2 regions of the Lysinibacillus sp. PWR01 genome follow, and region 2 is predicted to be linked to the other one. Evidence: riboswitches for the same ligand, from Rfam matches in the RefSeq annotation. Region 2 holds a riboswitch; the other holds the start of a gene.
The links. A riboswitch is a leader RNA that binds a small molecule or an ion and turns the genes downstream of it on or off. The one in region 2 is predicted to bind cobalamin.
Positions count from the first base shown of each region.

Region 1: it holds a riboswitch for cobalamin, as region 2 does, so the genes downstream of both, ACEVFT_RS21100 (hypothetical protein) here and ACEVFT_RS15590 (glutaredoxin family protein) in region 2, are expected to answer to the same signal.

Region 1 is NZ_JBHERJ010000090.1:3,322-19,986, forward strand. Features, by position in the region: gene ACEVFT_RS21075 (lysophospholipid acyltransferase family protein) at 1-213, opposite strand, end outside; gene ACEVFT_RS21080 (putative RNA methyltransferase) at 293-1,126, opposite strand; gene ACEVFT_RS21085 (MATE family efflux transporter) at 1,129-2,496, opposite strand; gene ACEVFT_RS21090 (tyrosine-protein phosphatase) at 2,631-3,398, opposite strand; gene ACEVFT_RS21095 (ABC transporter substrate-binding protein) at 3,544-4,494, opposite strand; gene ACEVFT_RS21100 (hypothetical protein) at 4,478-5,035, opposite strand; cobalamin riboswitch at 5,197-5,394, opposite strand; gene ACEVFT_RS21105 (glutathione peroxidase) at 5,543-6,088, opposite strand; gene ACEVFT_RS21110 (hypothetical protein) at 6,174-6,728, opposite strand; gene ytvI (sporulation integral membrane protein YtvI) at 6,819-7,877, shown strand; gene ACEVFT_RS21120 (C40 family peptidase) at 7,997-9,130, opposite strand; gene ACEVFT_RS21125 (ABC1 kinase family protein) at 9,474-11,462, opposite strand; gene ACEVFT_RS21130 (FAD-dependent oxidoreductase) at 11,713-13,407, shown strand; gene ACEVFT_RS21135 (c-type cytochrome) at 13,445-14,395, opposite strand; gene ACEVFT_RS21140 (DsbA family oxidoreductase) at 14,631-15,335, opposite strand; gene ACEVFT_RS21145 (sulfite exporter TauE/SafE family protein) at 15,348-16,124, opposite strand; gene ACEVFT_RS21150 (sulfurtransferase TusA family protein) at 16,205-16,435, opposite strand; gene ACEVFT_RS21155 (MBL fold metallo-hydrolase) at 16,577-16,665, opposite strand, start outside.
Region 2 is NZ_JBHERJ010000073.1:160,928-177,592, forward strand. Features, by position in the region: gene ACEVFT_RS15510 (helix-turn-helix domain-containing protein) at 1-11, opposite strand, end outside; gene ACEVFT_RS15515 (L-lactate permease) at 165-1,637, shown strand; gene ACEVFT_RS15520 (hypothetical protein) at 1,790-2,047, shown strand; gene ACEVFT_RS15525 (NAD(P)-binding domain-containing protein) at 2,193-3,536, opposite strand; partial or broken gene arsC (arsenate reductase (thioredoxin)) at 3,640-4,048, opposite strand; gene arsB (ACR3 family arsenite efflux transporter) at 4,061-5,116, opposite strand; gene ACEVFT_RS15540 (ArsR/SmtB family transcription factor) at 5,109-5,435, opposite strand; gene ACEVFT_RS15545 (hypothetical protein) at 5,691-6,287, opposite strand; partial or broken gene ACEVFT_RS15550 (cupin domain-containing protein) at 6,372-6,605, opposite strand; gene ACEVFT_RS15555 (PaaI family thioesterase) at 6,761-7,252, shown strand; gene ACEVFT_RS15560 (hypothetical protein) at 7,406-8,338, opposite strand; gene ACEVFT_RS15565 (hypothetical protein) at 8,472-8,708, opposite strand; gene dut (dUTP diphosphatase) at 8,926-9,363, opposite strand; gene nrdF (class 1b ribonucleoside-diphosphate reductase subunit beta) at 9,376-10,344, opposite strand; gene nrdE (class 1b ribonucleoside-diphosphate reductase subunit alpha) at 10,332-12,425, opposite strand; gene nrdI (class Ib ribonucleoside-diphosphate reductase assembly flavoprotein NrdI) at 12,422-12,781, opposite strand; gene ACEVFT_RS15590 (glutaredoxin family protein) at 12,778-13,002, opposite strand; cobalamin riboswitch at 13,120-13,297, opposite strand; gene ACEVFT_RS15595 (hypothetical protein) at 13,598-14,257, opposite strand; gene ACEVFT_RS15600 (hypothetical protein) at 14,251-14,445, opposite strand; cobalamin riboswitch at 14,648-14,836, opposite strand; gene ACEVFT_RS15605 (enoyl-CoA hydratase/isomerase family protein) at 14,961-16,025, opposite strand; gene ACEVFT_RS15610 (enoyl-CoA hydratase-related protein) at 16,040-16,665, opposite strand, start outside.

The DNA of each region.
Region 1 (16,665 bases), on a different contig from region 2:
CCCTTTCATTTCAAATAATTGCTTCTTTGCCATAAAGTGAATTTCACGAGGGTACATGGCTACACCAAGGTTTAAAATATCAACATAGCCTGTATGTGTACAAGCGATAATAAACCCGCCCTCTTTCGGCAAGTTTTCTTCTCCATATACACGAGCCTTTGAACCCATTAATTTTAATATTACTTTGACAACATTTGCTGCTAGTTTATACACTGTTACATTCCTACCTTATTCAATGTTTATTCCCATTGTAATCGAAAAGACCAGTATACTGCAATTGCAGGTGACCAACTTAACGCTTCCCTACTAATAGATCCACATCAATCGTAATTTCTTTTAAGACAATGGCTGTTTCCTCTTTTTTATGCCAGCCCATTGGTGTCATCTCTAATAACGCAGGTACTAGTTCTTTTGCAAGCGGTAAAGTATAAGTTACACGTTCTACATTTACCTCCCGAAAGCTAGCCTGAAAACGAGCCACAATTTGTTCATTGGAGTAAGTTTCCTTGTTTGAATCTGCATATAATTGAGCACGCAGCTCCTGCAAATAGCCACTTTGCGGTACAACCTTTACAAGACAGCCATTCGGTGTAAGAAGTCGTTTAAACTCCTCATAATTTGCAGGCGATAAAATATTTAAAATCGCATCAAAGCTTGCTTTAGCAAATGGACTTTTGGCTAAATCACCTACACACCAAATTTGTTGTGGATAATGACGTGCGGCAGCCAAAATACCCTCCTTTGCTATGTCGATACCAATGCCAACACCATGATCTGTATCTTTCATAATGCGAGCTAAATGTGATCCCTCTCCACAACCAGTATCTAGCACCGTTTTTGCAGAGGTTATAAGCTCACCGATTCGCGCTTCTACAGCATCATAAATTCCACTATCAATAACAGCCTTGCGGGATTCAAAGAGACTCTTACTATATTTAGAAGCAGCGTTATGTGTCAGCATGTTGACATAGCCCTGCTTCGCAATATCAAAAGAATGATTAGAAGAACAAACCAATCTCCCCTGCTCATAGACATGCATTGATTGCTGACATATAGGACAAGCAAAAAGTGTGATATGTTGATCCATTAATGCTGCTCCTATAGCACGTTTAGATAATGCGCCCATTTCTATGCCTCCTTCTCGTCGTTCGGTGAAACGAGAGCATAACGCTCCCATTTACGGCTTTTCCATCTAAAGTATACGATAATTGCACGTACCCATTCATCTGCTGAAATCGCTAGCCAAATTCCGACCAAGCCCCAATCCAACACAAATACAAATAAATAGCCAAGCGGAAGACTCATGCAAACCATCGATAGAAAACCAATTTTCACAGGGAATCTGGCATCTCCAGAAGCACGTAAAGAGTTAATAACAACGATATTCATCGTGCGGCCAGTCTCTAGTAAAATACTTAGAGCTAACACGGACGCTCCAATCTTAATGACCTCTGGATTATCAGTAAAAACTTGCATGAGGGGCTTACGGAAAATCGTAACGACCGCGACCATAATAATCGTAAAAACAAATGCTGCACGAACACTTTTCCATAGCTGATGATACGCCTCATCTTTCTCTCCTGCACCTACATGACGACCAATAATAATGGCGGTTCCTGTACCAATGGCAATTGCAAATAAATACGTAAACATCGAAATATTCATAGCATACTGTCGTGCTGCTAGTGTTTCTGCGCCTAAGTAAGTCGCATAATATAAAAAGATGATCTGACAAAACTGATAAAGTACCTGCTCAAATGCAGATGGTAAACCAATGTTTAGTATTTTCCTTACATATTCCTTTGAATACTCAAAATAATATTGTAACTTCACGCGCACTTCCATTACCTGATATAGCAACCAGAAAAATACTAGTACAGCTAAAGCGCGGCTAATGACAGAGGAAATAGCCGCTCCTTTCACACCAAGCTCTGGTAAACCTAAATTCCCAAATATAAGACCGTAGTTTAGCACAACATGTAAGACGTTCATGCCAAATGATACGTACATAGTTTGTTTTGTCCAACCATGAACACGAATAATTGCAGCAAGTGCATTAATAATTGCCTGTAGGAAAATAAAACTCCCAATGATGACTAAGTAACTTTGTGCATAGTGGAGTACTTCTCCCTGCAAGTTCATCATCGTCATCAAATGTCTCGCAAAGAAGAAAAATAAAATACTCATTAAAAGTCCAACGACCAAATTCATTGTGACCGCTAACGCCGATATCTTCGCTGCTTCAAAAAAGCGTCTTGAACCTAAATACTGTGAAACAACAATAGATGCACCATTGCCCACTACTTCCAGTATCAAGATGGCTATATGGATATATTGATTGGCTGCACCTACTCCTGATACAGCATTATCTGATAAGGCACTGAGCATAAAAGTATCGGCTAGTCCCATCAACATAAATAGAAATACTTCTAAGAAGATAGGCCATGTTAAATGGAATAAACTTAACTTATTTGTCTCTTTAATTGTGTCTGCCAATACTTTCACTTCTCCTATATTTTCTTAAAAATCTATTGTATCTTATCACAAATTTTCAGACTGTAAAGAGGTTTATAGGAAGACAGCGCTTCCACGTAAAAAATCCCTTTCACTTAAGTGTGAAAGGGGCCATTTTAAATTAAGCAATAGGATTGCAATTGCTCTCGTTTTTCAATTGTTAGGCCAAACTCCTGCTCTAAAAACCCAATCTTTGAACCGTAACGGCGATCCATAGCTTCTAATGCTGCTTGTAAATAGTCCTCGCGAGCGGACATTAATGCATAAAATTGCTGTAGCTCTTGGTCATTATACTGATGCTGAATAGCCTGAGCCATTCTTTCTACCATTGGACGTAAATGTATATTCGTATCTAAATAGTCTTCCATAATCGTCTCCTCAGGGACATCTAAAGCTAGCAATATAAGGGCCCCTCCTATCCCTGTTCGGTCTTTTCCGACTGCACAATGATGAACAAGTCCTAAATTATCAGGGTTTTGAATAGTTAGCATTAACTCTTTAAATGAAGGATTATTAAACGGCATTTGTGCATAAAAATCCCGGAACATTTCAGGGCTCACTACTTTATAGAAATCTCTCCCCCCAGCATTTGTAGGCATTTCAAAAGAATGATTGCCCTTCGCTGGAATTTGAATATATTGAGCGTGTGAGAACACAGGGTTAGGATTATGATACGCCTCACTGTTATCACGATAATCAAAAATGGTTTTAATCCCTAACGTTTCAAATAGCTCTTTATCCGCCAGTGTCATTTTCCCAAGAGCGGCTGAGCGGTAAAATAAACCGTTCTTTACCCTACGTCCATCACTTGTCTTATATCCACCCATGTCTCGGAAATTATAGACTGCCTCAAATGGAATCGCCTTTGTCTCTAATTGTTCCAATCACTACACCTCCTAAAATGATCGAGCATACTTACTTTTATTTTAAAGAACAAACTAAATTAATTCCAATTTTCACGCTAGGTAATAATTAAAACCACATCAAAAATGCTAGCTGAAAGGCTTACAGCTAGCATGGAAACATTTCTTATTTAAATAACTCTGGATATACAGCCTTCGCTACTAATTCTACAGCTTCACCAATACGTGGACCAGGTCGATTCGAGATATCTGTATCAAGAGATAATACCGCTTTGTTTTGAATAGCTGTCACAGTATTCCAACCATCACGCGCAAGAATTTCTCCTATTGGATCTTCTGTATAGTTTACTGTCGTTAAAATAACGTCTGGGTTTTTCGCAATCACATCTTCCTCAGAAACTTGCGCCCAACTATTCAATTCAGAAAAAACATTATTAACATTAGCTGCATCTAGTATTTCTTGTTGGAAAGTGCTAGAGCCCGCTGTATAAATGTCTGGCTTAGGGCTAACCTCTAAATAAACATTTTTCGGCGTCTTTACGTCTTTCACCTTCGTTTGTACTTCAGCAATTTTCGCTTTAATCTCTTCGTTTAATTTATTTCCTTGATCAGCAACATCCATCACAGCAGCAATTTGTTCGATATCTCCATAAACATCATCGAAAGTAGTCGCAGATTGAATAACAAACACTTTAATTCCTGCATCTTCAAGCGGCTTTAGTGCATCCTTATCACCGATTGTATAAGCAATGACAACATCTGGCTTTAACGCTAAAATCCGTTCACTGTTAAAATTCATAGTATCAGAGACACGTTCAATTTTTTGTGCTTCCTCTGGGTAAGTATCGTACTCAGTTGCCCCTACAATTTTATCGCCAACACCTAGAGCAAACAAGATTTCAGTATTACTTGGTTGTAATGATACAACTGTTTTTGGAACTTCATTAAACTCTATTTCAACACCACGGTCATCTGTCACTTTATAGCTTGTTTTCTCTGTGTGTTGTGTATCCTGTGAAGCATCTTTGTTTTTTGTATCTTCAGCAGTGCCACAGCCTGCTAATATCAGTGCAAGCAAGAGCACTGATAGCCATTGGAATTTAAATACTTTCTTCATTATTATTCTCCTTTTTCTTTTTCATTGGGTATGATTTACTAATAAACGGTATTTCAGCTATTCCTGCTTGCTGATTCATAAAAACAGCCATGACAAAACATACATTAGCTAATAAGCCAAGGTAATCGAAAAGAATAGCAGGAACCTCTCGTTCTTCTGATACTTTGTGTAAGGTACGATATGATTTTTTTGCTTCACTGCGGCAAAGATGTAAAGCAGCAGCGGCCTCAGTTCCTTGAGGTAAAACAAAACTTTGAATCTCTTCCTTCACATGACCAACGTAAAAGTCATAACGCTCACTTAACCAAGATAAATCCTCTTCAGTTACTGCTAGTTTTCCACGAACTGAGCCATTGACATGATAAGCCATAGGTAAAATAAGCATTAAATCCTCTGCAACAACTTGAATATCCTCTTTTTTTACTGCAGCTAATGCAACTCCTAGATGTGTTGTGAGGCTATCCGTTCGAATTTCAAAATCGACCGTTGAAGCTTTCTCACGCATAAATGGATAACAAGAATAACGTGCATCTTTTTTCACTTGCTGTCCCCCCTACTTTCTATAATGAAAAATTCTTACATGAAAGGCATAAAAAAAGCCGCTCCTTTTGCAAAGGAACGACAAAAATAACATAATGATCGCCATCAAACTCGACTTAGCCTATGTTTTTGCCGTATATCCTCCTAGCTTCCGAGAAGTTTTTATACGTTCAAATAAAGGTCGGTCTCCTGGCTTGTACAGTTCATTACATGAAACGAATGAGTTATAAAGAACCTTCCCATCTTCTTTGAGACAGTGGTAAATCTTTATAATGGCTGTACTTACAGTTGCGGAAACAGCTCCGGTTTTTCACCGGATTCCCGATTATGCTAACTAGCACCTTTATTCTGCAAGAATAATTCATTTGTAAAGCAGTTTATCATATATGTTTCAGAAAAAATAGTTGTGCTGCGCATGGATAACTTTATACATACAGCAATATTTCTACTATAAGAGAAAATTTAAAACCATTTTATAAGTTTTTACATTATTAAAAAAATTTATAGACTATAATAGTGTTTCAATTGCCTGTTCGATATCGAGCTGAGAATCCGTTGGCTCAAAGCGCGCGACAGTCTTACCACCAGCATCTACTAGAAACTTTGTAAAGTTCCAGCGAATATTACGACCATCTAAAAAGCTTGGGGCAAGTTGAACAATTGCTTCAGCAAGCATTTTCTCCTGCATACTTGCCTTACCAAATTCGCGAAAATCCGCTTCATACTTTAAATAATTAAAGAGTGGATGTGTAGCCTCACCATTTACCTGTACAAGCTCAAAAATCGGGAATGTGACTCCATAGTTCACCTTGCAAAGATGCTTAGTTTCCTCCCCATCTTCAGGATTTTGATGACCAAATTGATCACAGGGGAAGCCAAGGACTACAAAATTTTCTTTCCCATATTTATCATACATTTTTTGTAAATCTTCAAATTGATATGTAAATCGGCATTGATTTGCCGTGTTAACAATTAACATTGTTTTTCCACGATATGTTTCCATCGATAAAATTTCACCATTAGGCTTCCGTACTAGATAATTATAAATGCTCATGCCATAACCCCTTATAGTTTTTCGTTTATTATAGTTGACTAGTCAACAGATCATCAAAGAATTTGCCCAAAAAAACACCATCTCGCTACTTTGAACGGATGGCTGACTTATACTTCTTTTTATATTTAGCATCTTGCTCTTCATTAATTAAACGATGGGCAATGTCTAATAATTTCGAGTCATTTGTTTGATCATATAGCTTTTTAAATGACATAATAATATCCTGTCGAATGAGAGATGGCTGCTTTTCATCTATACATGTTTGAAATCTTTTAGCTAGATATGACACAACCAGATCTCTTTGTACCTGTCCTGCTTGCCCAATTTTCCAAATTGCTTGTAATGCATGCCTTGCTGTGACGGATTGTTCGTCATAAGTCACAGCCCAAATCTTTAAGAAATCCTCCAATACCCTTTCTTCTGGATCACTTTTTGCAGCTAAAGCGCATAAAATTTGTGCAGCACGTGCACGAGAATATCCATTTTTGTATGTAAGTGCTTTTATTAGCTGTTCCCAAACTGCATATGTCCAATCTACGGGTTCCTGCATAATCTTCAATAATTCCTCGTAAGATTCATATTGAATATCGCGATCATGCTCTGTTAGATTATTAAAAAGTTGCAGAATCTCTTTTTCCATAATTTATCCCTACCTTTATTGTTTCAGAACGTAATAAAATTTGATTTATGGTACACTTAACTTAATTTTTTTCGCAAAGAAGGTGAGTTTATGAATAAATTTAATGCTAGGAAATTGATTTTTCGGTTGATTGTGATTTTATCCCTACTTATAGCTGCCTATTTTGTTATCCCTGTGTCCATGCCTTTAATATTCGCTGGGATTAGTGCATTTTTCTTAGAACCAATTGTCATGTTCTTTAAGCGGAAATGGAAAATGTCACGGAAAATAGCAGTTGCTTTTATTTACATAGTGAGTGTTATTGTTATATCTATTATTTGCTATCTTTCCATTACACAAATCATGACGCAAATAATTTTACTGTCTAAGCAAGCTCCCTATTATATTTCCAAGCTATCAGATATGTGGCTTCATATGCAAGAAAATATTTCTAAATACACAGAAGACTTTCCACCTGAAGTAAGTGCTTCGCTTCAAAAAACCACAATGGATTTCATTAAGAAAGTTGAAGAATTCTTTTTAAGCTTCTTTAATTATAGCAAAGTTTCAGCATTCTTTTCAGAGATTCCCAGCCTATTTATCAGTCTTCTCGTTTATATGATTGCTCTATTCCTATTTATGCTTGATTTGCCTAAGTTAAAGCAAATCACTTATAAATATTTAAAGCCAAATACGGCAAAAAAGATAAAAATTATTTTAAATCGCTTAAAAGATGCAACATTTGGCTATATGAAGGCGCACTTATTTGTAAGCTTTATCATTGGAGGCGTCACACTCATTGGACTGCTATTAATCCAACCGAAATATGCGGTAACGATGACGATTATTATCTGGTTAATAGATATTGTACCATTCCTAGGCTCCATCATTATTTTAGCGCCATGGGGGCTCTATCACCTTTTGATGGGAAACACATCTATAGCTGTAAAATTATTCATCTTAGCTGCTATTTTACTGATTATTCGTCGAGTAGTCGAGCCTAAATTAATGGGAGACCATATCGGGTTATCTACTTTGCCGACATTAATTGCCATGTTCATAGGTCTACAGTTATTTGGTATTATCGGTTTACTCGTTGGCCCATTTGTTATTATATTCTTTATTGCTTTAAAAGAGACAGGTGTCATCAAAGTAAATTTTAAAATTTGATAGCAATCTATATGTTCGAAAGTCTCTCTTCAAAATCAACATAAAAAGGTCATCTTTGTATTTTTTTCTCTACAAAGATGACCTTTTCCGTATGTCAATCGTCTATATGATAGTGAGGCTTATTGAATACGACCAAAGCCTACTAAGTATTGATTCCACCAATCAAGTGATTCAATTACAACACCATTGTTTTGAGCATCGATCATCGTGTTGTTACCTAAATAAATACCTACGTGTGCTACACCTGAACCATAGCTGAAGAATACTAAATCTCCAACACGTGCTTCACTTGCTGAAACGCGTTGTGTTGCTAAATATTGTTGTGATGCTGTACGTGGTAAAGAAACACCTGCTTGTTTATAAGACCACTGTACAAGACCTGAACAGTCAAAACCTGTTGATGGGTTGCTACCACCCCAAACATATGGACGTCCTAAAAATTGTTTAGCTGTAGAAATGGCATCTCCTGAAGAGACAGTACCAGCTCCCGACCCAACAATAATTTTTTGTGGTTCGCCACCACCATTATTTTGAGTTGCTTGTACTACTGGTGTAGCTGCTTGAAGAGCACGTAAACGAGCTGCTTCTTCTTCAGCTGCTTTACGCTCTGCTTCTAAACGTTCTTCTTCTTGTTTCGTTGCAATTTCAGCTTTTAATGCAAGTGATTTCGCTTCGTTTTCAGCTTTCTTCACTTCCATTTCGCTTTCCTTTTGTTGAAGCTCTTGGAATTGTTTTTGAAGTTCTTTTTGTTTTTCATCTAATGTAGCTTTTTGTTGCTCTAAGCTTGCTTTATCCGCTTCCTGTTGATCCACTAATTCTTGGTCAGCATCCATTAATGTTTTTACCGCTACGACACGGTCCATTAAATCTGCAAAGCTTTTTGCTTCAAGAACTACGTTTAAATAAACACCTACAGTGTTGTCTTGTGCTTGGTATGCAGCCATACGTTCACTTAAAATTTTTGAACGTTGCTCGATGCGTTTTTGTGTTTCAACAATACTAGCATCCACTTCTTTAATATCAGCTTGCACTTGTTTAAATACCTTTACTTTTGCGTCGATCTCTTGTTGTAATTTTGTTAGTTCTTCTTGTAATTTTTTAATTTGTGCATCTATCTCAGCCTTTTTCTCGATCATTTGTTGAGAAGTTTCTTCGGCTTGTACTTCTGTTGGTTGAATTGTATTAAATAATAAGCCGCCAGCTAGTGCCAATGCTAGCACCATCGACTTACGCCATTTGTTACGCTTAGCCACGTTACCTTCATTTCCCTTCATCTATCAATTTCGCTCTCGATATTCTATGTAATCACTTGAACGATTTCTATTTTAATCAAATGTTCTTATATTTATTTTAGCCTTTTAAAGTTTAGCATTTTCTACATAACTTTTATACTATTTCATGTCTATTTAATACATTAGTAAAACTCGAAATATTTCTGTAACATTCGCACTTAAACTACATTATTCTACAAAACACCGTTTTCTTCTACACAAGGAAACTATTAGCTAATTCGACATTAGACCCAACTAATAGTTTGTAATGATTTTGTAATATTTCATGGTATCAAATAAAAAAGGTAGGGAAAAATTCCCCTACCTACTGCTTCATTGACCTTAATGCTTGTATAGATAATCTCACTAACAAAATAGCACATAAAAATAAACCTAAATAAGCCGCTGTGTTCAAATATACCGCATAAGAATCATGGATAAATTGTGAAATAGCTAAGAGAGCGACAGATATAATACCAAAGGTTATCCCCACCAGCAGCAATACAAATCGAGAGAACAAATGTGTAATAAAACGGGCATTATGTTCATCCGAAAAAACATCATGATGTAAAATGATTTTTCCACTTTCAACCCGCTGAATGAGCTGATCGACTCTTCTAGGCATTTTACGTAAAGTTGGTATAAGCATGGATAATTCTTCTTGCAGACGCTCCTTAGTTGCCATCGGTTCTTTAAATGGCTTTAGGAAAGAGGCACGCATATATGTAGCAGAAAAATCCTTTGCCTCTGTAAAAATATCAAAACGTGAATCAATTACCCGTAGTGTGCCATCTAGCGTCACTAAGGAGCGGAGAGCCAATCCCACCGCTGGGTAAAATGCAAGTCCAAAATCTCTTACCACTGTAAATAGCGCATGAATTAATTCTTCAGTAGGTATACGGTCAACATAGGAAATTTTCAGTAATATTTGATCGATTGCCTGCTCCATTCTTGCACGTTCTGCATGATCAGCATTTTCCACTAATAATGTTAAACCATCATATAAAACGCTTGAATCATTCAGCTGAATGCCCATCAAAAATAACTTCAAGCCTTCTTGCTGTGTTGCACCTAAGCGTCCTACTGCCCCAAAGTCAAGCAAGACTGGCGTGCCATCTGTTTCATCTATGTGGATATTCCCTGGATGTGGGTCTGCATGAAAAATACCAGAGAATAGCATCTGCTCAAAAAATGAATACAGTACTGTTCTTGCAAACGACCTACGATCAATAGACAAACGATTGAACTCAGATGCCCCATCTGCCACACTTTGTCCGCGAATATACTCCATCACAATGATATTTTCATTACTGTAAGGCGTAAATATTTTAGGAATTCGAACCTTGTAATCACTTTTCGCTAGCGCATTCTTCACCTGTAGCGTATTACGTACTTCAATATCTAAATGAATCTCCTCACGTAGTCCATCTGCAAATCCACCAGCCAGCTCTCGAAAGCCTAATGATTCTGCCCAGGTCGATTTTGTGGATAGCCAATTAGCAAATTCCTCTAAAATTTCAAGATCATCGCGCATAATTCCCTTTACCTCTGGACGCAATAGCTTGACTACCACCTCTTCATAATTTTTAAGCCGCGCTTTATGCACCTGACCAATAGAAGCTGCTGCAATGGGCTCCATTTGAAATTGACTAAATATTTCGTCCGTGGATTGTGGAAGAGACCTCTCTAAAATTTGTTTCACTTGCTCCTCCGGTAAAGGCTTTACTCGGTGTTGAAGCCTTTCTAATTCATCAATAAAAATAGGTGAAAAAAGTTCTTTTCGTGTGGAGAGCACCTGGCCAAATTTGATAAAAATCCCACCACATTGTTCTAGTGTTGCTCGCAAAGCAATCGCAAGCTCTTTTTCATTTTCCCGTTGCCTCGCATATTTAATCGTTTGTACGACACCGTTTGTAACAGCAATTTTTAATACCTGACGCAGACGTTTCTGCTGTCGCCAATAGCTACGCAATCGCAATAATAAAGATTTTTGGCCGTTACGGCGATCTCCATTTGTAATGCCACTTGGGTCAAAAAGCTCAAATACCAAATAAAGCAACATCGAAATGAGTAGCATACTTCCAATCCAAATCAGTGTGCTTACCTCTGTAACTGTTTGCATCATCGTTTCTGACAAAAAATCTGTATGGCGCAGATAAGAATACCAGTAAACAAAAGAGGTTAATGTCACGCTAATAACGACTGAAAGCACTCTTCGCACAAAATTGATATTTGAGCCAATTAATCGTCCACTCACAATATAAATCAAACCCGATACTACAAGGATTTGGATTAAAAACTTCAAAAAGATCAACAGTGTCACCCCCTGTGCCATTTCCATTTCCTACTACCGCTAGTATAGCAAATTTGTGCACCAACTTTCTTTAACAAGGAACACCTCGGAAAATTTATTAAGTCTATACCTTGATAAAATACCTATAAGGGTATATTATTTATTTGTAGTATTAAAACTATATAATTCATTAGTAATTTGAAACAAAACCCTTATTTAATAGCTTTTAAATACCCCATTATGTATTTACTAAGAAAAGGAGTGTTTACAATTGAGTAAAAAATTTTTAGTAGTTGGTGGCGTTGCAGGTGGTGCCTCCACAGCAGCACGTATTCGCCGTCTCGATGAAAAGGCAGAAATTATTATGTTCGAAAAAGGGCCGAATGTTTCATTCTCTAATTGTTCTCTACCCTTCCATTTAAGCGGGATTGTTGAAAATAGCGACAAATTAATTTTAATGACACCTCAAGGCTTTCAAACAAAATACAATATCGAGGCTCGTGTTCAGCAAGAAGTTGTACACATTAATCGAAAGCAAAAAACCATCACCATTAAGGATTTAAAAACGAATAGAGATTATGAGGAAAGTTACGATACGTTAGTGCTATCCCCAGGAGCAAGTCCTATCGTTCCTGACTTAGAGGGCATTCATTCTAAGCACGTCTTTACCATTCGAAATGTGGTGGATATTGACCGTTTAAATCAATATCTACAAACAGATAATGTACAAGATATTGCAGTGATCGGTGGGGGCTTCATTGGTGTAGAGGTAGCGGAAAATTTGAAGCTAGCAGGCTATAATGTATCTCTAGTTGAATTCGGGCAACAAATTATGGCCCCTTTTGATTATGACATGGCTCAAATATTACACAAAGAAATGACTGATAAAGGAGTTCAAGTCATTGTCAATGACGGTCTTGCAAAAGTTGCACCAGATTATGTGGCGTTGAATTCGGGCAAACAATTGAAAGCACAAGCAGTTGTATTAGCAATTGGTGTTCGCCCTGAAATCCGCTTAGCTCAAGAGGCCGGGCTAACAATCGGTGAACTCGGAGGTATTCAAGTTGATGCTAATTACGTGACATCTGATTCTTCCATATACGCCGTTGGAGATGCGATTGAAGTTTTCCATCAGCTTACCCATAAACAGACGCGCCTCGCTTTAGCTGGTCCCGCTCAACGACAAGCACGTGCTGCAGCTAATCATATGTATAACATCCCTCAACACAACAAAGGAGTCATCGGATCTTCAAGTGTACAAATTTTCGACCTTGTATGTGCAACAACGGGTTTGAACGAAAAAACAGCCCTAGCAAATGGATTCCAGGCAAACAGTGTTTATTTGATAGCTCCTGACAAAGTAGGTTTAATGCCAAATAGTAATCCACTTCACTTCAAGCTTGTTTATGAAACACCAACTGGTAAAATCCTTGGAGCCCAAGCTATTGGTAAGGGTAATGCAGATAAACGGATTGATGTTATAGCTACCCTCATCACAATGGGCGGTACTTTAGAAGATTTGAAGGAACTAGAGTTAAGCTATTCTCCAATGTTTAGCACTGCTCGTGATATTGTCAATTTGGCAGCTCTTGTAGCTCAAAATCTATTACACGGACACTTCAAACAGGTAAAAGTTGATGAAGTAAGAAAACTCATTGAAAATCATGCCTACATCCTAGACGTACGCGAAAAGAATGAATTTGAATGTGGTCATCTTATCAATGCGCACAATATACCTTTAAGTGAACTTCGGGAAAGAATGAATGAGATACCGAAGGATCAACCAGTGTATGTACATTGCCGATCTGGTCAACGTAGCTATAATGCTGTCATGGCCCTTCAGAATAGCGGTTTTTCTAATGTCTTTAATGTAAGTGGATCATTCCTTGGCATTTGCTTATATGAATATTTTACAGATATCACAACGAACAGAGATAAAATTGTTACAGCTTATAATTTTAATTAAGCGAAAAGGGATGCCATTCACACAGCATCCCTTTTCGTTAATTTGTAGACAGTACTTTTTCCCAATCAATCGTACCATTTTTAATTTGTTCGCGTTTTTCTTTATTCATGATATCATTTGGGCGCCCGCCTTTTGGCCAGTCTTTTTCATGGTTTGCCCACTCTGGACGATCTTGCAATAAAATAAAGGCAGCTAAATCAGCAGCTTCTTGATCTGTTAAAGTCCCAACTGCACCTACTGGCATATTATTTTGAATATAACCAGCCATTTTTGACATACGTGCCATACCCGCTCCATCATTAAAGGAATTATCTCCCCATAAAGCTGGACCAGTATTGGCACCAGTACCAGCGCCATCAGCCGCATGACAGGCTATACATGACTGTGCATAAAGCTCCTCACCGTCGGCAACATTCGGAATCGGGACATTTTTCATATCACTAGTGCCTGCCCATTCACGTTTTGCGCCAATTGGAACGCCTTCAGAAATATACGCGAAATACGCTACCATAGCCTCCAGCTCATCACTATTCATTTCAAATTTTTTACCATTCATACTGCGAACCATACAGCCATTAATGCGCTCTTCTATTGTAACCACACCACCTGAGCGTCCAATGTATTGTGGATAATTTGCCATTACACCTACTAATGATGAGGCTTGCTCGTCATAGCCAGCACCTGCATGACAGCTTGTGCAGGATAGTTGGTTTCCTACATACTCATCTGCCGCAACATGCGTGTTATTAACAAGTTCATAGCCATATAATATTGCTTCTTTCATTGGACCATCTGGTACTTCATCAATACTCGGCGGAGCATAGACCACTGACTGAGCAGCTGCTGTTGTTGGTAATTGCGTTTGCACTGTCGCTTCTTTCTCACTCGCATTTGAATCAACTGAAATTTTGTCACTGACAAACGTCCCAACAAAAATGGCGCCTGCTAACAGTACTGTTCCTGCTACTCCCGCTACTATAGGTTTCATCTATAATACCCCCCTTTGTATTCTCACTTATATTTTAGCAACATAACAATTTATTGGATGTGATTTTTCTCACACTACAATAAAATAGAACCATTCAGATGATAAAAATGGTTAAATTATACATTTAATTTTGTTCTATAACACAGAAAACAAGACTTAATACCTCTTGTAGTATACATTTATTTCTAATCAAAAAATGTCGAGTACAAATATGCACTCGACATTTTTAAAGTTTTTATAGTTTACATTGGCCATCAGCACATGCCGATTCTCCATTACCATTTATCGTTACAGTTGGCTGAATACCAGCTATTTCAGCAGTTTGATGCAAAGTTCGCACAAACACTTCATTCGGCTCAGCACCTTTAATACCGTAACGATTTTCAAATACAAAGAACGGTACACTCCGCACGCCAAGTTGCTGTGCATCATAGCGATCCTTGTCTAGCTCTTCACTAAAATCAGTTGAAGCTAATATTCCCTCCGCAACTTCTCTAGCCAAATCCAATTGCGCAATAACATTTAATAAAAATTCATCGTTATTTAAATCTTCACCATCTTTAAAATAACCAGCCATTAGTGCTTCAGTATAAGCGGCTGCTTTACCAAATTGCTGCGTCCACTTCGCTAAACGATGAGCCTTTTCCGTATGCGCTGTTGTCATCTTAGCAAAATCATACTGCAAATCAACTTCCGTTGCTCTCATAGCTATACCCTCGACCATATTTTCCACTTCTTCTAGCACAACATCATATTTTTTAGCCATCGCCTCATAAAAGGATGGTGCATTCAATTTCGGTGTATCCAGGCCTATTTGAAATGCTTTATATTCTATTTCCACTTGTCCTGTATAGCCTGCAATGTCAATTGCCCGTTCAAGCTCTCGCTTACCAATATAACAAAATGGACATGTAAAATCGGAAAAAACTTCAATTTTCATTACCATACCCCCTTATAATATATCCATCCAAATTTTAATAGCCGTCGCTAATATAAGAACCGCTAAAATAATTTGTAGGAATTTTGTATTTAACTTGCCCCCTATTCTCGCACCTAGAGGAGCCGCTATTAGACTAGATACAATTAGGATGAGGGCTGGATAATATTCAACTTGTCCTGTCATCAATTTTCCAATGGTACCCCCTATCGAGGAGATAAACGTAATAGCAAGGCTTGACGCAATGGTCATACGAGTGGGGATACCTAAGACAACAAGCATGATTGGTACTAATAAAAATCCACCAGCTGCCCCCACAATCCCGGAACCGATACCCACAATGAAAGCTAATAGGACCGCCCATGGTTTATTAAATGTAACAGCCTGCATCGGTTGATCATCAATTTGCTTTTTCGGTATGAACATCATCACAGCTGCAATCAATGCAAGAATTCCATAGACAATGTTAATGCCAGACTCTGATAAAAATTTTGAACCGAAGCTACCTATAAAGCTTCCCGTTAATATGGCACTCCCCATATAAATAATAAGTGATTTATTTAAATACCCGCCTTTGCGATAGATCCAAACACCAGAAAGAGCAGCAAAAAGTACTTGAATCGCACTAATCCCTGACACTTCATGTGCCGAAAAGGCCGCAAAGCCTAGTAATGGCGGTATATAGAGTAGCATTGGGAAATTGATGATGGCACCGCCAATACCTAACATCCCTGAAACAAATGAACCAAGAAAACCAATAAGTAAAATGGTTAAGATCCATGCAATATCCATTTATTTTTCCTTCTTTCTGGCTGTATTCAACAAAAGGAAAGAAGGGTTGTTCTACTGTAATAGACAACCCTCAATCAGCTCTATGCTTTCTGAATGAAAAATGTAATGACGCCAGCCTCTTCAGATTGATCTAAAATGATATGGCCTCCAGCTTTTGACCAAGCAGGAATATCCGCTAAAGCTCCTTTATCCGTCACCTGAACTTCTAAAACTTCCCCTGGTATTAGGGTATCTATTGCTTTTTTTGTCTTCACAATAGGCATTGGACATGAAAGGCCTTTTGCATCTAGTTGTAAACTTGATTTCATCATAATCTCCTTCGACTCGGCAAAGGTTGTAAGCGATTTTGCCGGTTCTTCTTGTTTTATATCTTCATGAAGGATGAGCGCCTTCAATTCACGAAATTTACATGCAATAAGCATACATGCATACTCATTGCACTTTAGCATGCTTTATCGTACAGCACAGCGATTTGGTCCAATTTCCATCTCTGTTTGCTCATCTAACGCAGGTGTTATTTTCCCCATATTCACCTGACGGA
Region 2 (16,665 bases):
CCAAATTCCATTTGTATTTCTCCATTCTTCTATTAGGAATTATAAAAAAATTCAAAAAACACTTCCCTTTTAAGGATTTTAACGTAAAATAATACACTATAGAATAATCGTTTACGCTATAGTATAAAATTTGTTATTCAGTAGGAGTGATTTAATTGTTGAAAGTGCTACTTGCTTTGCTACCTTTAATCAGTATTATGTTTATGATTTTCGTTTTAAAAAAATCTTCCATCTTCACTGGAATAGTTGCCTGTATGTTAACGGCAGCAATTGCTCTTTCCCCTATTTTTAATAGTAACATAATGAATTTAACCGAACCTATTATAAAAAGCTTTCTTACTACGTCAATTATTGCTTATATTTTATTTTTCGGTATTTTTTTATTTCATTTAATGGATAAAGCAGGTGCAATTAATGGCATAGCTTCTTCTATTACGAAAGCGACTAATGATAAAATTTATCAAATTCTCATTTTAGCATTGGGATTATCGCCTTTAATTGAATCTGTTAGTGGCTTTGGTTTAGCAGTCATTGTCATAGCTCCTTTACTAATTGCTTTAGGGTTTAGTCCGATTCAGTCTTCCCTTATTGCGTTAGTTAGTTTATGTATTATTCCCTGGGGAACGCTTGCCATGGGAACAATAATTGGCGCAACCTTAGGTAATGTAGAGCTTGACAAGATGGGAATGGGAAGTGCCTTGATGTGTGTTCCCATTTATATTTATTATGCATTAGTAGTGGTTTACATAGGTGCAGGGCTAAGTGCTTTGAAAAAAAGACTATTCACAATCCTATTTGTGGGTTTTCTGTTAGGGGCTTCAGTTTGGTTATGTAATCGATTTGTTAGTGTGGAGCTTGCTGGATTGTTTGGATCTTTAGCAGTCATTTCCGTTCTATTTTTAATGATTAAACAGCAAAATAAAAAAACGTCTAGCACGTCTAAATTAGAAAAAGAATCGAATAGCATTAAAAATATAATGCCGTATCTGCTTTTAATAGTACTTTTATTTATATCAAGAATTGTCATACCTCTTAAAGAGTATTTATCCAATACATGGATATTAACTATTGAAAAATATAATTTCGAATTATCAATTTTATATTCGCCTGGTTTTTTTCTATTTATCGTTTGTATTTTCACGATCTTCTTTTATCGACTACAAGCATTCGAAATAAGAGAAAGTAGTATTTCAACTTTTAGAAAATGTTATCCGGTTATACTGACAACCTTTTTGTATGTAGTTGTTTCAGAAATCATGTCTGAGGCAAAAATGATTCAGTTACTATCTTTACTAGCTGCACAATCCTTTGGGCAATTTTATGTATTTATTTCTCCATTAGTCGGTGCAATTGGTGGCTTTTTAACTGGAAGTAACACGGCTTCCAATACAATGTTTATTAGATTACAAACAGAAACAGCCCTTCATATAGGTATGTCACCTATCCTAGTAGCGTGTGCTCAAAATGTAAGTTCTTCTTTGATGACTATGGTCAATCCATCAAGAGTAGCCTTAAGCTGTTCGGTTTGTAAAATAAGGTCACACGAAAATGAAATTCAAAAAAAGATGCTTTTTGTTGGTATAGGTACTCTAGCTATTATTTTAATTGAATTATTACTTCTTTTTATATTCCAATAAATTAATGGCTTTTAACAGGTTGGTTTTGCTGTTTGAAGAAGTGTTCATAAGGGAATATGCTAGATTGAATAAAAAGGGGTGAAAATAAAAATAATTTTGTTGTTAATGATTTTTTAGGGGTAGTTGCTTGTAACGATCAGAAAGAAGCATCAATGGTTATTGAAATTCAAGAATTAATGAATTTCGATGACGTACAACCCGATACCTTACAACAAATCTCTGATGTGAAGGATATGAAAGTTATAGAGAAACCATTTAAAAAAGCTAGAGAATTTGGTGAAGTCGATAACGAAATTGCTCCGCAGGATAAGATTAAACTCTATGATGATGAATACTATTTATGGATAGACAATACAGTCACTGTGACAATAGCAAATGTAAACAGTAGAATATGTTTTACAATATCCTAGCTACCGATGAATTTAAAGAGGCCATTAATTATCAAGAACAAAATAAATGATTTCTATTAAATCTTCTTCCTAAAAAACAACAATCTGTTTTTCGTACAGATTGTTGTTTTTTAAGAGCCTTAGGCTACGTAATAAACGCTAATTTTTAACAACATGAATTAGTAAGACTAAGTCCACATACGCCTGTTTCGGGTAACTCTAATTCCACACGCTTTGAAGCCTCTTCATTCCCTGATAAAAAGGCTATTACTGAACGAACTTGCTCATAGCCAGTTGCCATTAAAAAGGTTGGTGCACGTCCATAGCTTTTTGCACCGACTATATAAAAGTCCTTTTCAGGTTGCCTTAGTATTTCTTCGCCATGCGCTCTAACTGTGCCACAACTATGCACATTCGGATCGATTAGTGGTGCTAATGCATACACACTTTCTGTTGCTGAATCAATAGAAAGGCGTAGTTCGCTATTAATAGTAAGGTCTGGGCGGCTTCCTGCATTGACAATAAGCTCTTCAAATCCTGTTAATACATTCTGCTCTCCATGTATCGTACCAATGATACTGATGTTGTCATCTTTCTTCACCTGTGAAATATAGAAAGGTGTGATTACCTCTACTTTTCCTGTATCTACTAATTCGTGAATACGTATACCGAGTGCTCCACGTGCTGCCAACTCGTCTTTTTCTTCGCCACCATAGGCTTCTTCTACAGATTTTTTACGCATAATCCATACTAGCTTTGTTGAAGGATTTTCCTTTTGTAAATCAGCTAAAGTTAATAAGGTGTTGATCGCTGAATGGCCACCACCAATAACTGCAATCTTTTTATTGGCATATCTCGCAGTATTTCTAGCTATATCTGGAATTCCATATTCAATGTGCTCGACTAATGCTTGCTCAGATTGCAGCCAAACGCCTGTAGAAGTTGCTGGATTTGGATTCCCCCACGTTCCCGTTGCATCAATAACTGCTCTCGCCTCCATAATATGAATGTCATGGTTTTGTTCAACATAAATCTTAAAGGGTTGATCAGCTCTGTTTTTTGATTTCATCTTGTCATTTACTTCGCGTGAAATTCCCACTACTCTCGCTTTCAAGTGAATGTTGGGCTTAATTTGTATTAGCTCAGACAAAGGTTTTAAATATAGATCAATCAATTCATGTCCTGTCGGTAATGTATCTAGATTAGGTTCTATCCAACCAGAGCTATCTAATAAAGCTTTAGCAGCTTTGTTGATGTTATATCGCCATGGTGAAAATAATTGGACATGTCCCCAAGTACGAATATTGTGTGCTATTTCATGCCCTGCCTCTAGTAAAAAAAATGCTTGCTTTTGTTCCACTAAATGCGCTGCCGCAGCTAATCCAATTGGACCTGCACCAATAATGGCAATGGGTAAAGCCTTTCCTACATTACTAACACTCTCGGTTGCCTCAACATTCTTTGCTGAACCGCAACAGCCATTTTGATTTACTATTTTAAATGTTTTCATAGATTATCCCTTCTCCTCTTTAAATTAGTATATAATTATTTCCTTATATTAAGGATGCTTTTTTTGCCTAGCAATAAGCTAGACGTAATTATTTTTTTGGATACTACAGTTCCTCAGTAATGAATTTTTCTATACGTCTACCAATCTGATCACGTACGTTTTGGATGATAGCCCACCTCTCATCTTCAGTACCTTTCGCTTTCGCTGGATCTTCAAAGCCCCAATGTTCATGACGAACGTGAGGTGGTGTCGTTGGGCATTTATCAGCTGCATCACCGCATAGCGTGACAACGAATGTTGCGTTGTTTAATAGCTCAACATTAATTAAATCTGATGTTATCAATCCCTAACTCTGCCATTGCTTGAATGGCATTCAGATTGACGTCATGCGCTTCTATTCCTGCACTTTTAACTATCCAATCAATAGACAGTAATTTTTTTGCCCAGCCTTCAGCCATCTGACTACAGCATGAGTTCCCCACACACAAGAAATATAGTGTATTTTTCATCATACTAGCTCCTTATCAGTTAATGGTTTTAAAGTACTTTTTCTGCCAACGTAATGCAACCCATACAAGTCCTATAAGTACAGGTACTTCTACAAGTGGACCAATAACAGCGGCAAATGCCACGCCACTATGCAGGCCAAACACACCAACTGCCACCGCAATGGCTAGCTCAAAGTTGTTACTTGCAGCTGTAAAAGAAAGAGCGGCTGTGACAGGATAAGATGCACCTGCTTTACGTGAAGAGAAGAATGAAACAGCAAACATCACTACAAAGTAAATAAATAAAGGAATAGCTATTCGTACTACATCGAGTGGTAGTTCAACTATTTGCTCACCTTTTAAGGCAAACATCATCACAATCGTAAATAACAGTGCAATTAAAGTCAGTGGTGAAATCTTCGGCAAGAACTTTTCCTCATACCACTGTTTCCCTTTTGCTTTAATCCCTATCCAACGTGTGAGGAACCCTGCAGCAAAAGGTATACCTAAGAAAATAAGTACGCTTTTAGTAATTTCCCACATGGAAATAGATACTTCGAAATTCTCTAAACCAAACCATTCAGGTAATATATTTAAGAAAAAGTAAGAAAAAATTGAATACGTTACGATTTGAAAGATGGAGTTAAAGGCAACTAACCCAGCTACATATTCACGGTCTCCACGTGCTAAATCATTCCATACAATGACCATTGCAATACAGCGAGCTAAACCAATCATAATAAGTCCAGCCATATATTCTGGATAATCGTGTAGGAAGATGATGGCTAAAAAGAACATTAAGAACGGTCCGAGTAACCAGTTTTGATAAAGGGATAGCAAAAGCACTTTCCAATCCTTAAAGACCCGCCACATTTCCTCATATTTTACTTTCGCTAATGGTGGATACATCATGACAATTAACCCGATTGCAATTGGTATGGACGTTGTGCCAATAGACATGGACTCTAAAGCTTCACCAACATTAGGCATGGTGATACTTAATACAACACCTATTCCCATCGCAACGAATATCCAAAGGGTGAGGTAACGATCTAGAAAAGAAAGCTGCTTGGTTAAAGAATCATTACTCATGATCAGTTCCCCTTACATCGCAACAATCTGTGCCACAGCTACACCCGTTTAAAGGTTGAATTTGTGCTAAAATGCCCTTCATCAATGGCGTTTGCTCCTCTACTAAACGATAATGTTTCCAAGTCCCTACTTTTCGTTCCGTAATAATGCCAGCCTCCTTTAATTTTCGTAGATGTTGACTAACTGCTGGTTGTGATATGCCTAGCACATCCACAAAATCACATACACATACCTCCCCATTTTTCATACATGCAAGCAATTTAATGCGATTTAAATCAGCTGCTGCTTTTAATTGTTTTTCAATTAGTGTGTTTTCCATTTATCTCCACTCCTTATATAATTATTTTCTTATATTTTGTTTATAATAAAATCACCTAGATGAAAGGTAAATTAATCACTATATAACTATATTCTTATATTATGATTTTATGTTCTGAATTACAACACTTTTATCCATTTCAAAAAAATTAGTAAAGTCATGCAGACGATACAAATACAAAAATTTCAAGCTAGTCAACGGCAAAATACCGTCAACTAGCTACAAATTAATTGTTTCTTGGCGTATCGGATGGGATCAACGGATATAGAGCCCTTCAGTATTAGCTATCTTTTCCAATAAATCAAGATTATGTTGGCTATAGATCAAAAAGGCTAATCCGTTCCCACTAAAGACAATATTCTCCTCAAGTATAATGAAATGTATATAGAGATGGTCCGAAACAGCTAATTTAATGAGCGAAATTAACATAGAGTACTCATCAATGTTTAATAAAATTCCTTCTGTAAGATCTTTAGGTATAATTTGATTCCACTCATTCTCGTAGATTTTATAATACAATTGATCCTTATATAAAGGTTCTGGTAAATAATAAAATGCATAAAATTCAGATGATCTTAACCAGATTAATTCAAAAAATCTCTCAAATTTTTCTAGGCTTTTTTGATATGCATGATAATTCTGCGTTTTTTGTTGGAAATCGATCATCTCTAATTTATCGAAGAATATTTCTACTTGACTATATTTTTCATTACTTTTTATCTGATAAGGGAAAATATCAAGTATTTTGGGACTCTCATAATCATACAGTTGTTCTAGTAATTGCTCTAATTTTTTACTGTCTCTATTTGTTGCTTCCTTACAAATACAATCGATTATATTTCCTAATGACATACCTTTTGTCTCCTTCTATTACTACTTCAGCGCGGTAAAAGAAAAACGTAACGAATTAAGTAGTAATCCGTTACGTTTTTCTTTTTATAGTTTAGTATACCATTCATCCAATGCTGGTTCTAGCCATTCTGTTTCACCAAGTGTCATGGCTAAATGAACAAACCAGCTTTCTTTTGTCGCACCATGCCAGCGTTTTACATTCGGTGGAATATTCACGACATCTCCCGTTTTTAAAAGCTGTGCCGACTTCCCTTCTTCTTGATACCAGCCCTCCCCACCTGTCACTAATAAAATTTGTCCAACTTTATGGGAGTGCCAAACCGAGTTTTCTTCATAGTTATGCTTCTAGTTTAAATAATTTAAAATAGATAGAATATTTAGAATTTTGTTGATGGAATGGAAATAATTAATTATACTTAAATGATTAACGCTCGTTTAGAAACAGATAATACTAGAGTATTGGGGAGAGCAAAATGGAAGAATTAAGCGTAGAAAGAGCAATACAAGATATTTATCCAGATGACATCGCTTGGTGTTATGGGTGTGGCCGACTGAATGATGATGGTCATCATCTGCGCACGGGTTGGCAAGGAGAAAAGACGATCACCATCTATACACCTGAATCAAAATATATGGGTATTCCAGGATTTATTTACGGTGGTTTAATTGCTTCATTAATTGATTGCCATGGAACAGGGTCAGCTGCGCTTGCATTGCATCGTAAAAATGGACATGAAATTGGTGATGGAGCGGAGCCACCTCGATTTGTAACGGCTAACCTTAATGTAGATTTCCTCAAGCCAACACCACAACATGTTCCATTAAAAGCAATTGGGACTGTTGAAGAAATTCATCCGAAAAAATGGAAGGTTGAAACCGAAGTTTACGCTCAGGATACGCTTTGTGCTCGCGGTACAGTAGTTCTTGTCGTAATGCCTAGTACTTTTCTAAATAAAAATGATTAGCCCTTCTCAAAATAAAACAAGTTAGCCTTTAACAAAGGTTAACTTGTTTTTAAGCTTACTACTATCTTTCTTCCTGCATTTAGGTCTCTATAGACAGACCGAATCCAATTTTAATGTAATCTCTTCTTCTCCATAACTTACAAATTCAACTGTTTAAGCAAGATTGAATTGGCTTTGTTTCTCATAAACCCAAGCTGCCATTGCATTTATATCGTCGAATCCAAATTGACCCATTCCCCAAAAAGGTGTCATGACGGCTAATTGTCTGTGACCATCATCTCGTATTCTTTGACCTATACTAAAAGGCTTAGGCTTCTGGCTAGGGTCCATTCGTGTAGAAAAGCTAGCAGGCACTAAGCCTGTATTATAAGGAGCAAACTGGAACCCTAACACATCTTCAAAATGCTTTTGTAATTTAAATTTTCCCCTTTGTATGCCTACATAAACGAAACTAATATTTAATGGCAACGTATCATACATATTTTTAATAATATTTATTCGAGTTGTGTCTTGAGTATCATAATATTTATAATAGGATTTCAAATCGTCAAACTTTCCAGAAACTATATAGGGAAAATCATTTTTACTTCTTTTTGGTAGAGGGTACCAATCAAACATTGCGGTTGCTCCGTCTTTAGTATGTAAGGGATACGAAGAATAGTCTGTATTACTTTGAAATAAATCCAGAGTAGAGAAATCCATATTTGTTTCCAGTAGCTTAGCTAAACGAATTTGCATTCTCATGGTTGGGTAAATTTTTCTATCAACTTCCCAGCTTATAGGGATTCCTCTATTTTCTAAACTACTATTGATGGCTGTCAGGAGCGCAGGTGAATCTTCAATATCTGTTACATACCATCCGTTTCTATAATCCTGTTCAGCATCGATGTAATGCACATAATGATTGTGCTTCGTTAAAAAATTTAGTCTGCCCTCTAGGTTTTCTTGATAACCAAAACGCCCTAATCCTTCCTCCATCCCAACAAAAACATAATTAGCATTCTTTAAATTCCCATACTGAAAAGAGGTTTCAAATACCTCCAGCTCATCTTCTGTTAAAGAGTATTTTTCATTCTTCCTATTCATTTTTTATCCTCACTATCTTAATAGAATAAACTCTTCTCCTTAAATAACAAAATAAAGAAGAGCACATATCATTCGTACTAATATATGTGCTCTTCTATTCATTCATTAAAGCGTTTTTAATGGATTTACAAAATCATGGAACGGTATTACTAATAACTGTCACAAAGCCATTTCTCGCAGCAGTTCCCATTAACGGAAAAATGGCATCACTATCTGTTTTGTTAAACACATGCCATTGGTCAACCGTTGCATCATAAATCAAAACGTCTGGCTTTCCAGTCAAAGGTTTGTCTGAGGATTGTACCAATGAATAGAGATCAAAATGAGCTATGCTGCTGCCTTCTTGATTGAGGAAATCATATTGGCCCATTTTATAATAACCTCCAATCACGGTGCTGTGGACAGACCATGTGAAGTTTGCCGGCTGTTCGACCTTACTGCCTTTGTTTTTTATAAAAGTATGGTGCATTTCTTCCATAAGAACCCTAACATTTCCTTCTGCTATTATAAATGACAACAAAAAAATCCTGCATCTTCGCAGGATTTTTAAGCAATCTTTATGAAGTTTCTATTTGTATATAGCCACGCTATTTCGTGCCACTTGCTCCAAATCCAGATGCCCCACGGACCGTTTGAGATAATTCGTCTACTTCCACTAATTGAATGGATGGAACAAATTGAATAACCATTTGGGCAATACGCATGGATTTTTCTACGATAAATGGTTCTTGACCATGGTTGATTAAAATAACGCCGATTTCGCCTCGATAGCCTTCATCTATTGTGCCTGGGCTATTGAGTACAGTTACACTATGCTTTAATGCTAGTCCACTTCTAGGTCGAATTTGTGCTTCCGTTCCCTTAGGTAATTCAATCTGAATACCTGTTTTAACGAGTTTGGCTACGCCTGCTGGGATCTCTATGGCTTCTATGGAATAGAGATCCATGCCCGCATCACCAGGGTTGGCTTGCATTGGTAGCATGGCATCATCGTGAATTTTTTTGATTTTTACTTCTAGATTCATTGTGCTTCATCCTTAACGATTAAAATTAAATGTGTCATCTGTGATTGGCGCAACTTTTGCCTTGGCATAGGTAGCACCCTTTTGTGAAAAGAAATCATATGTGGAGCCTTCATTACGAATACCATTCATCACAATCGGATTGACTTCCTCTTCTGGGAACATGGCTTCGAAGCCGACATTCATTAGTGCTTTATTAGCATTATAACGTACATACGCTCTCACTTCAGGCGATAATCCTGTTTCCGCATAAATATCATCGGTATATTTCATTTCATTTTGATATAAATCTAATAATAGCTCATAGCCCCATAAATGTAGCTCTTCTTGCTTTTCCTTTGAAAATTGCTTGAATAGATTTTGAGCAAAAAATCCAACTGCTACACCATGGATAGATTCGTCGCGCAAAATAAGTGAAATAATTTCAGCACTGTTTCGTAGGAAGCCTTGTCCTCCTAAGTACAATGGATAGAAAAAGCCAGAATAGAAAAGGAAGGATTCGAGCATGACGGATGAGAACATTGCTTTCCATAAACTCTCTGGATTGCCTTCTTCAATACTATTATAAATATCTGCAATTTTATTTGCCTTATACTGTAGGAATTCATTTTTCTTGACCCACTCAAATAGCTCGTCTATTTCTTCATTTGTACAAAGCGTTGTGAAAATATAAGAGTAAGATTTGGCATGGATGGCCTCAAATGCATCAAAAACAGTTAGGACAGCCTTCTCCTGTAAATCGTCTGTATAAGCGGCAACACGATTCATCCCTATATTTGTTTGTACAGTATCTAGTAAGGTTAATCCTGCAAATACTTTTTTATATGTGTCTTGATGCTCAAAGCTTTTCCATTGCTTAATATCTTTACTGACCGCAATTTCTTCAGGAAACCAAATTTGCTTCCATTGCTGATCCCAAAATATTTGGGCAAGCTCACTTGTTGCTTTATTCCAATTGACGGCCTCATAGATTATATTTGACATGCTACACACTCCTCTAAGCTTTGTAATCGTTGACGAACATAGTAAACGGATTTAATGCCCTTTACCCATGCATAAATGTATACTTTAGCCAATTGTTCGGTTGTCCAATTGTCCGTCACATAAAGCGTCATGGAAATACCTTGGTCAACGTGTTTTTGAGAAGCTGCGTATAAATCAATTAAATCATACGGATTTACATCATATGCCTCCACATATAAATGGCTGTTGTCATTTGTTAAATGAGGCATTGGATAAATCGTTCTACTATCAGCATAATCACGAACCTCTACGCGCTCTGTACATGGTGCGATTGAAGCCGTACAGCTACGAATATATGAGATACTGCCAGTTGGAGCAATAGCCAAACGATAGGAATGGAATAGACCGTATTGCATTACATCCTGCTTTAACGTTTCCCACATCTTGTTCGTAATGATTGGAATATTGCCAAGTGCTTTCAACACAACAGGTGATAGCTCTTCTTCAGTCTTAGTTATATATTGGTCAAAATAGCTACCTGATGCATAATCACTGTCCTCAAATCGGTAGAAGGTTGCAGCTTTTTCTTTCGCCATTTCCATCGAAGATTTCAGTGAGTAATAGTTCATCGCTTCCATAAAGTGATCCATGAAATCAATCGAATCTTTTGAGCCGTACAAGATGCCCTCCGTCACGAGATGCCCATGAAGGTTCATACAGCCAAGCCCTACAGAATGCATTAATTGATTGGCTTTTGCAACTGACGGTACATTCTTGATATGTGTCATTTGCGATACATTCGTTAATAAGTGCATGGCTGTATCGACTAATGCGCCGAAATCATTGACTTTACTTGCTGCATGGATATCAATAGACCCTAAGTTACACGATACATCGAGTCCATAGTCATTTGGTTGATCTTGGTCCGTAATGATACTTGTCTCTTGCACTTGCAGAATTTCGGTACATAGATTGGACATTTTTACGCGACCAATGTTTTTTAAAGGATGTACCTTATTGACATTATCATCAAAGATTTCAAACGGATAGCCCGATTCAAATTGTGCTTTTTTCACCTCTGTGTAAAGCTTACGTGCATTCAAACGTTTGATTTTACGAATTTTAGGGTTATCAAGTAGCTCGTAATACATTTCTGAGATGGAGATCTCAGACATACGTTTGCCATATTCTTTATATATATCATATGGGCTAAACAAAACAATATCTTTATCGCGTTTCATCAGTTCGAAGAAAATACTAGGTATAATAATTCCTGTTGAAAGGGTTGCGAGGCGAATTTTATCATCGGCATTCGGTTTTTTGGATGAAATAAAATTTTCTATATCTGCATGAAAAATATTTAAATAAACAACACCAGAGCCATTTCGTTGCCCTAGCTGATTCGAATAACTGAAAGAATTTTCTAACAGTTTCGCAACTGGGATGACACCACTTGCACGATTCAGTATCTCTTTAATTGGATCCCCTAAAGGGCGTAAATCTGTTAAGTTGACCCCAACCCCACCACCAAGGCGTGATAGCTCTAAACAATAGCCAATGTTTTCGGCAATACTATTCATGGAGTCATCCATTGATAATTTAAAGCAGCTTACTAATTCACCACGTGCTTTCTTGCCACTATTCAATGCAGTTGGTGTGGCAGGTTGATAGGCTTCCATCATCGCTTCGACAGAACGTTCTGCTAAAGCTGTGTTGCCTTGAGCTAAATACAAAGCAATAATAACAATACGATCCTCATATTTTTCTAAAATCTCTTCGCCGTCACGACTTTTCATAGCATAGCTATCATAAAACTTGCTGGCGCTCATAAAGGATGGGAAACGGAAATTATAATCATAGGCTTTTTTATACAACTTCTTAATAAATTCCATTTCGTACATGTCGATAAATGCTTTCTCATAGTAGCCCTCATCAACTAAATAGCGGATTTTTTCCTCAATATCTATAAAATAACGCAAACGTACGTTGACATACTCTAAAAAGTAGCGGCGCGTAGCTTCACGATCTTTTTCTAACTCAAGTAATCCAGTTGTACTATAACGATTCAGTACGTCATTATTAAGCTTTAAATAGGTTTTCATCTCATTACCCTCGTTTCATAAAACGTTTGTATTGCTTCATAATCTGTTTGATTGCCTCGTAAATCTAATTTCCTTACTAAGGGTACATGATAGGTAGTAGCAATTTTCTCACCAGCAGCGCCAAATACATGATGGCCAAAGTTACTATTGCCACTGGCAACTACTCCTTTACAAAAATCTCTGTTTTTTTCTAAAAAGCGTTGCACCTTCGCTGGAATGTCACCTAAACCATCTGTGTAGGTAATTAAAAGATACGGCTTATTCAGTCGCAATTCTTCAGAGAGCTCGATAGCTTCTGCCTTTAATTTGGATACAACATTTCGGACATTGCCTGTACGACTTGCATAAACGATCATAGGGTAATCAACTCAATTTGAGAAACAATTTCCTGAACATCTCCTATAAAGGTTTCATTCATTTCTAAAACAGGCACACTTAAAAAACCTGCATCTATAATGGTTTGCTTAGCTTGTTCATCGTGATCAATGTTAACAATTTCTGCTTCAAGTCCTGCACGTTGTAATTCAGATTTTACCCACAGGCATTTTGGACAAATTGTTTTCGTATAAAGTTTCATAGAAATCCCTCTTTTCATAAAATAAAAAGGCTATCTCTTTAAGAGAGATAGCTAAAATGGAAACGTTAACATACTAAAAATACCGACGTTCCCATCTCTTAATCCCCGAAGAAATGATTAATTTGTTTTAGAAAGGCAGGTCTCCTGGCTTTGCTTCATTCTCTGATTTCCTTCCCATGCGCATGCACAGTGGATGCTATCATCGTCAGCTTAACAGTTGCGGGGACAGCGTCGGAATTGTACCGAACTTCCCTTTTAAACTACATATAGTAGTACCTTAGTAAAACGAACACAATATATTGTTGTTGTTCAATAGTTTTAAGTTTACCATCCTTCAAATGAAAAGTAAATCTAGATTCTAAACTTCTTTATTTTTGGATTATTCAGTATTTTTGATTATGTAGTTCGAAATAGATTATCACTAATTACTTATACCTAAACAAAATAGATATTTTAAACGATGTACGAGATTTTCTATTAAATTCTATCTACAGTAAAACTATTCATTTATAGAATGCCTAAAATAATCTTGAATAGCTATGGAAACAGTCTATATTCTGAAGAAAAATAGACTGTTTGACACTACGAACATCTATTAGTGCTTTACAATAAACAGGGCCAATTCCTTATAAAATTCCGGCGTTGCAGCAGAATTTGTATGAAATTGAGGATTATATTTGGATAAAAGCTTATATAATTTAGTTGCAGTTAATAGATTCTGTTCTCTATCGTAAGCCCTAAAACGATCATAGACCTCTTTCACTTTCCCATTTACTGAATGAGAAAAGTAATATTGCACTTCTTTATCCTCTAAGTAGTCTAGTTGCCACTTGTAACATATTAAATTTGTGAGGAAAAACATTTCTAATGCTGGCATTTCCCCACCTTTCATTAGCAATGTCATGCCATAATCAAAGGCATTTTCTAACCATTTCACTCCATGACGGTCCCTGTAAAAACGAATTAATTTTTGTAGACCATGCCCTTGTTCTTTCACAAGATACGAGTGAATATTCGTATTTCCAGCATTTCTTTCCCATTCATCAAGAGAAAATTTATATTTTCTTATCAGTTTCATCCAAAGCTTTTGAAGTTTCTCTTCAGAAATAGCGTGTGTTTGTTTATTCCACTTTAAAAGTTTCTCTAAATATTCTAATACAAAGCATCTCTCTAGCTCAAAATGATCCAAATTACTAAATAGAGTATGTTGATCAATATCAATGCTATCCTCTAAAATTTTTTCATCTATCAGCATTCTATTGCCCCGACTAACTCACGTTTTATATTTAAATAGGCATAATTAATATTTTTGTAATCATCAGGATTTTCTTGTATTAATATTTTGATATAAACTTGTAGGGAAATCATGTGCTCACTAGAAAGGTTGTTCATTATTTGCTGCTTTAACTGATTTTCATAAAATAAAATTGAATGTGATGTCATCTTGTTCACTCCTATTCGTTCATAAAAAAAACATCTTTCCCCTTAGGTAAGATGCTAGCTATGACTTAAATACTACATAGTTCTTCAACCAATATAAAATAAGTCGTCTATACTGAATAGAGACCCTTTTCTTGGTTGTCGCACTATGAGTATGATGAAGGTAATTCGTCACACTCAACACCCCCTATCCTCGTAGGTTTTTTGGCTGTACTAGACAAAGGCAGGTCTCCTGGCTTATGATCATCACACATTTTCCCTTCCCATTACATGACATAACAGTGGCTTTGAAAATGTACTCCGAATTACAGTTGCGGGACAGCGCCGGATTTTCACCGAACTTCCCTTTTAAACAAACTCATTATGAATTTGTACCTTTATCCTGTTATTCCGTTTTTTATAGTATAACATATCAATCTCTTTGCTAACTTACTTCGCACATCACTACAAACAAGAAACCATCTACCTTTTAAATAGTAGATGGTTTCAACGTTTATCAATAGAAAATCCACTTGTTTTTACTTTTTTACTGTCGCATTACGATCTTGAAAGAAATTTTCTAGGTCTTTATCTGTAAATTCATTGAATGTTTGATAGGTATACTGTGGATTTCGGTCCTTATCAATGACGACAGAGCGTACACCTTCAAAGAAATCCTCATGTCTTAAAAAGTTTTTAGCCAAGATTAAATCTGTCGCAAAGCATTCCTCTAATGTCTTATCTTGAGCATCTATCAGTTGCTTTAACGTAATCTTTAACGATGATGGAGATTTAGATAGAAGGAACTGCTTTGTTTCTTGCGCAAATTTACTTGGATCATTGTCTAAGGATTCAACTATCTCTTCCACAGTATATTTTGAAAAATGCTGATCGATCTTATGTTGGAGGTGGGCAAGATCACTGTTTGTTAAAGGTGTACTTGAATAGTCCGCCATTAATTGGCCTAGAGCTGTGCTGGTCTCCAATGTATGCCAGTCTAATTGATCAATGCGCGCTAGGAAAGTGTCTAACTGATCGCTTGTCATGTAGCAATCTGCGCCATTGGCAAAGAGAACATCCGCAGCTTGGATGACCGATGCAGTTAAGGCTAAGTAGTATCCTACATAGCCTGGTGCTTGATTTAAGAAATAGCCTGCTCCAACATCCGGAAAGAAGCCAATATTCATTTCTGGCATAGCCCATTTCGTTCGTTCAGTAACGATTCGGTGGCTTGCCCCATAGGTTAACCCGACCCCACCTCCCATGACAATGCCATCAAGGCAGGCAATAATGGGCTTAGGGTAGTGGTAGATCGCCATATCTACTTGATATTCTTCTTCAAAAAAGATTTCAGCATTTTTGAAAGCTTCCTGACTGGAGCGAGCTTTATAAAGTGTTTTAATGTCACCACCTGCGCAAAATCCCTTCTCACCAGCTCCTTTTAGGATGATTAGCTGAATTTGGTCATTTGCTTGCCATTCCTTCAGTTTCTCTCCGATGGGCTTTAGCATTTCAGTAGAAAGTGAATTTAAGGCTTTAGGACGATTTAGTGTAATGGTTGCTGCACCGCCATCACTGACAGAAAATAGTACTTCGTTCGTCATATCGATTCCCTCCTTTAAGAATGTTTAAAGTCTGGCTGTCTTTTTTCAATAAATGCCTGAACTCCTTCTTTAGCATCCTCTGTTAAAAACAACTCTGCAAAACGTGTTCGTTCAAGTTCTAGCCCATTTTGGAGATGATCTTTGCCGCCCTGTATGACACATTCAATTGTACGGGACACACTTGTCATACTTTTACCCTCAACAAAGGACTGCGCAATCGCTTTTGCAGTTGGCAGAAGCTCCTCTGGTTCTGTCACCAGTTGAATAATGCCTAATCGTAGTGCCTCGTTGGCACTTAGTTGTTTACTTGTTAAAATCAATTGTAGTGCCTTTGCTTGCCCCGTGATTCTGCTCAATCGTTGAGTCCCCCCGAATGTCGGCAATAAGCCAAGCTTTAATTCTGGTAAACCAACAATGGCATTATTTGATGCAATTCTGAAATGACAGCCTAATGCTAACTCTAATCCTCCTCCAAGAGCTGGACCATTAATAGCAGCAATAACAGGCTTTTTCATGGCTTCAATCTCATCACATAGTGCTTGACCTATCTCAGCCATCTGCAATGCTTTTTCCTGTTGCCCAAAGGTAGAAACAAATTCTTTAATATCTGCACCAGCGGCAAAAAATCGTCCAGAGCCTG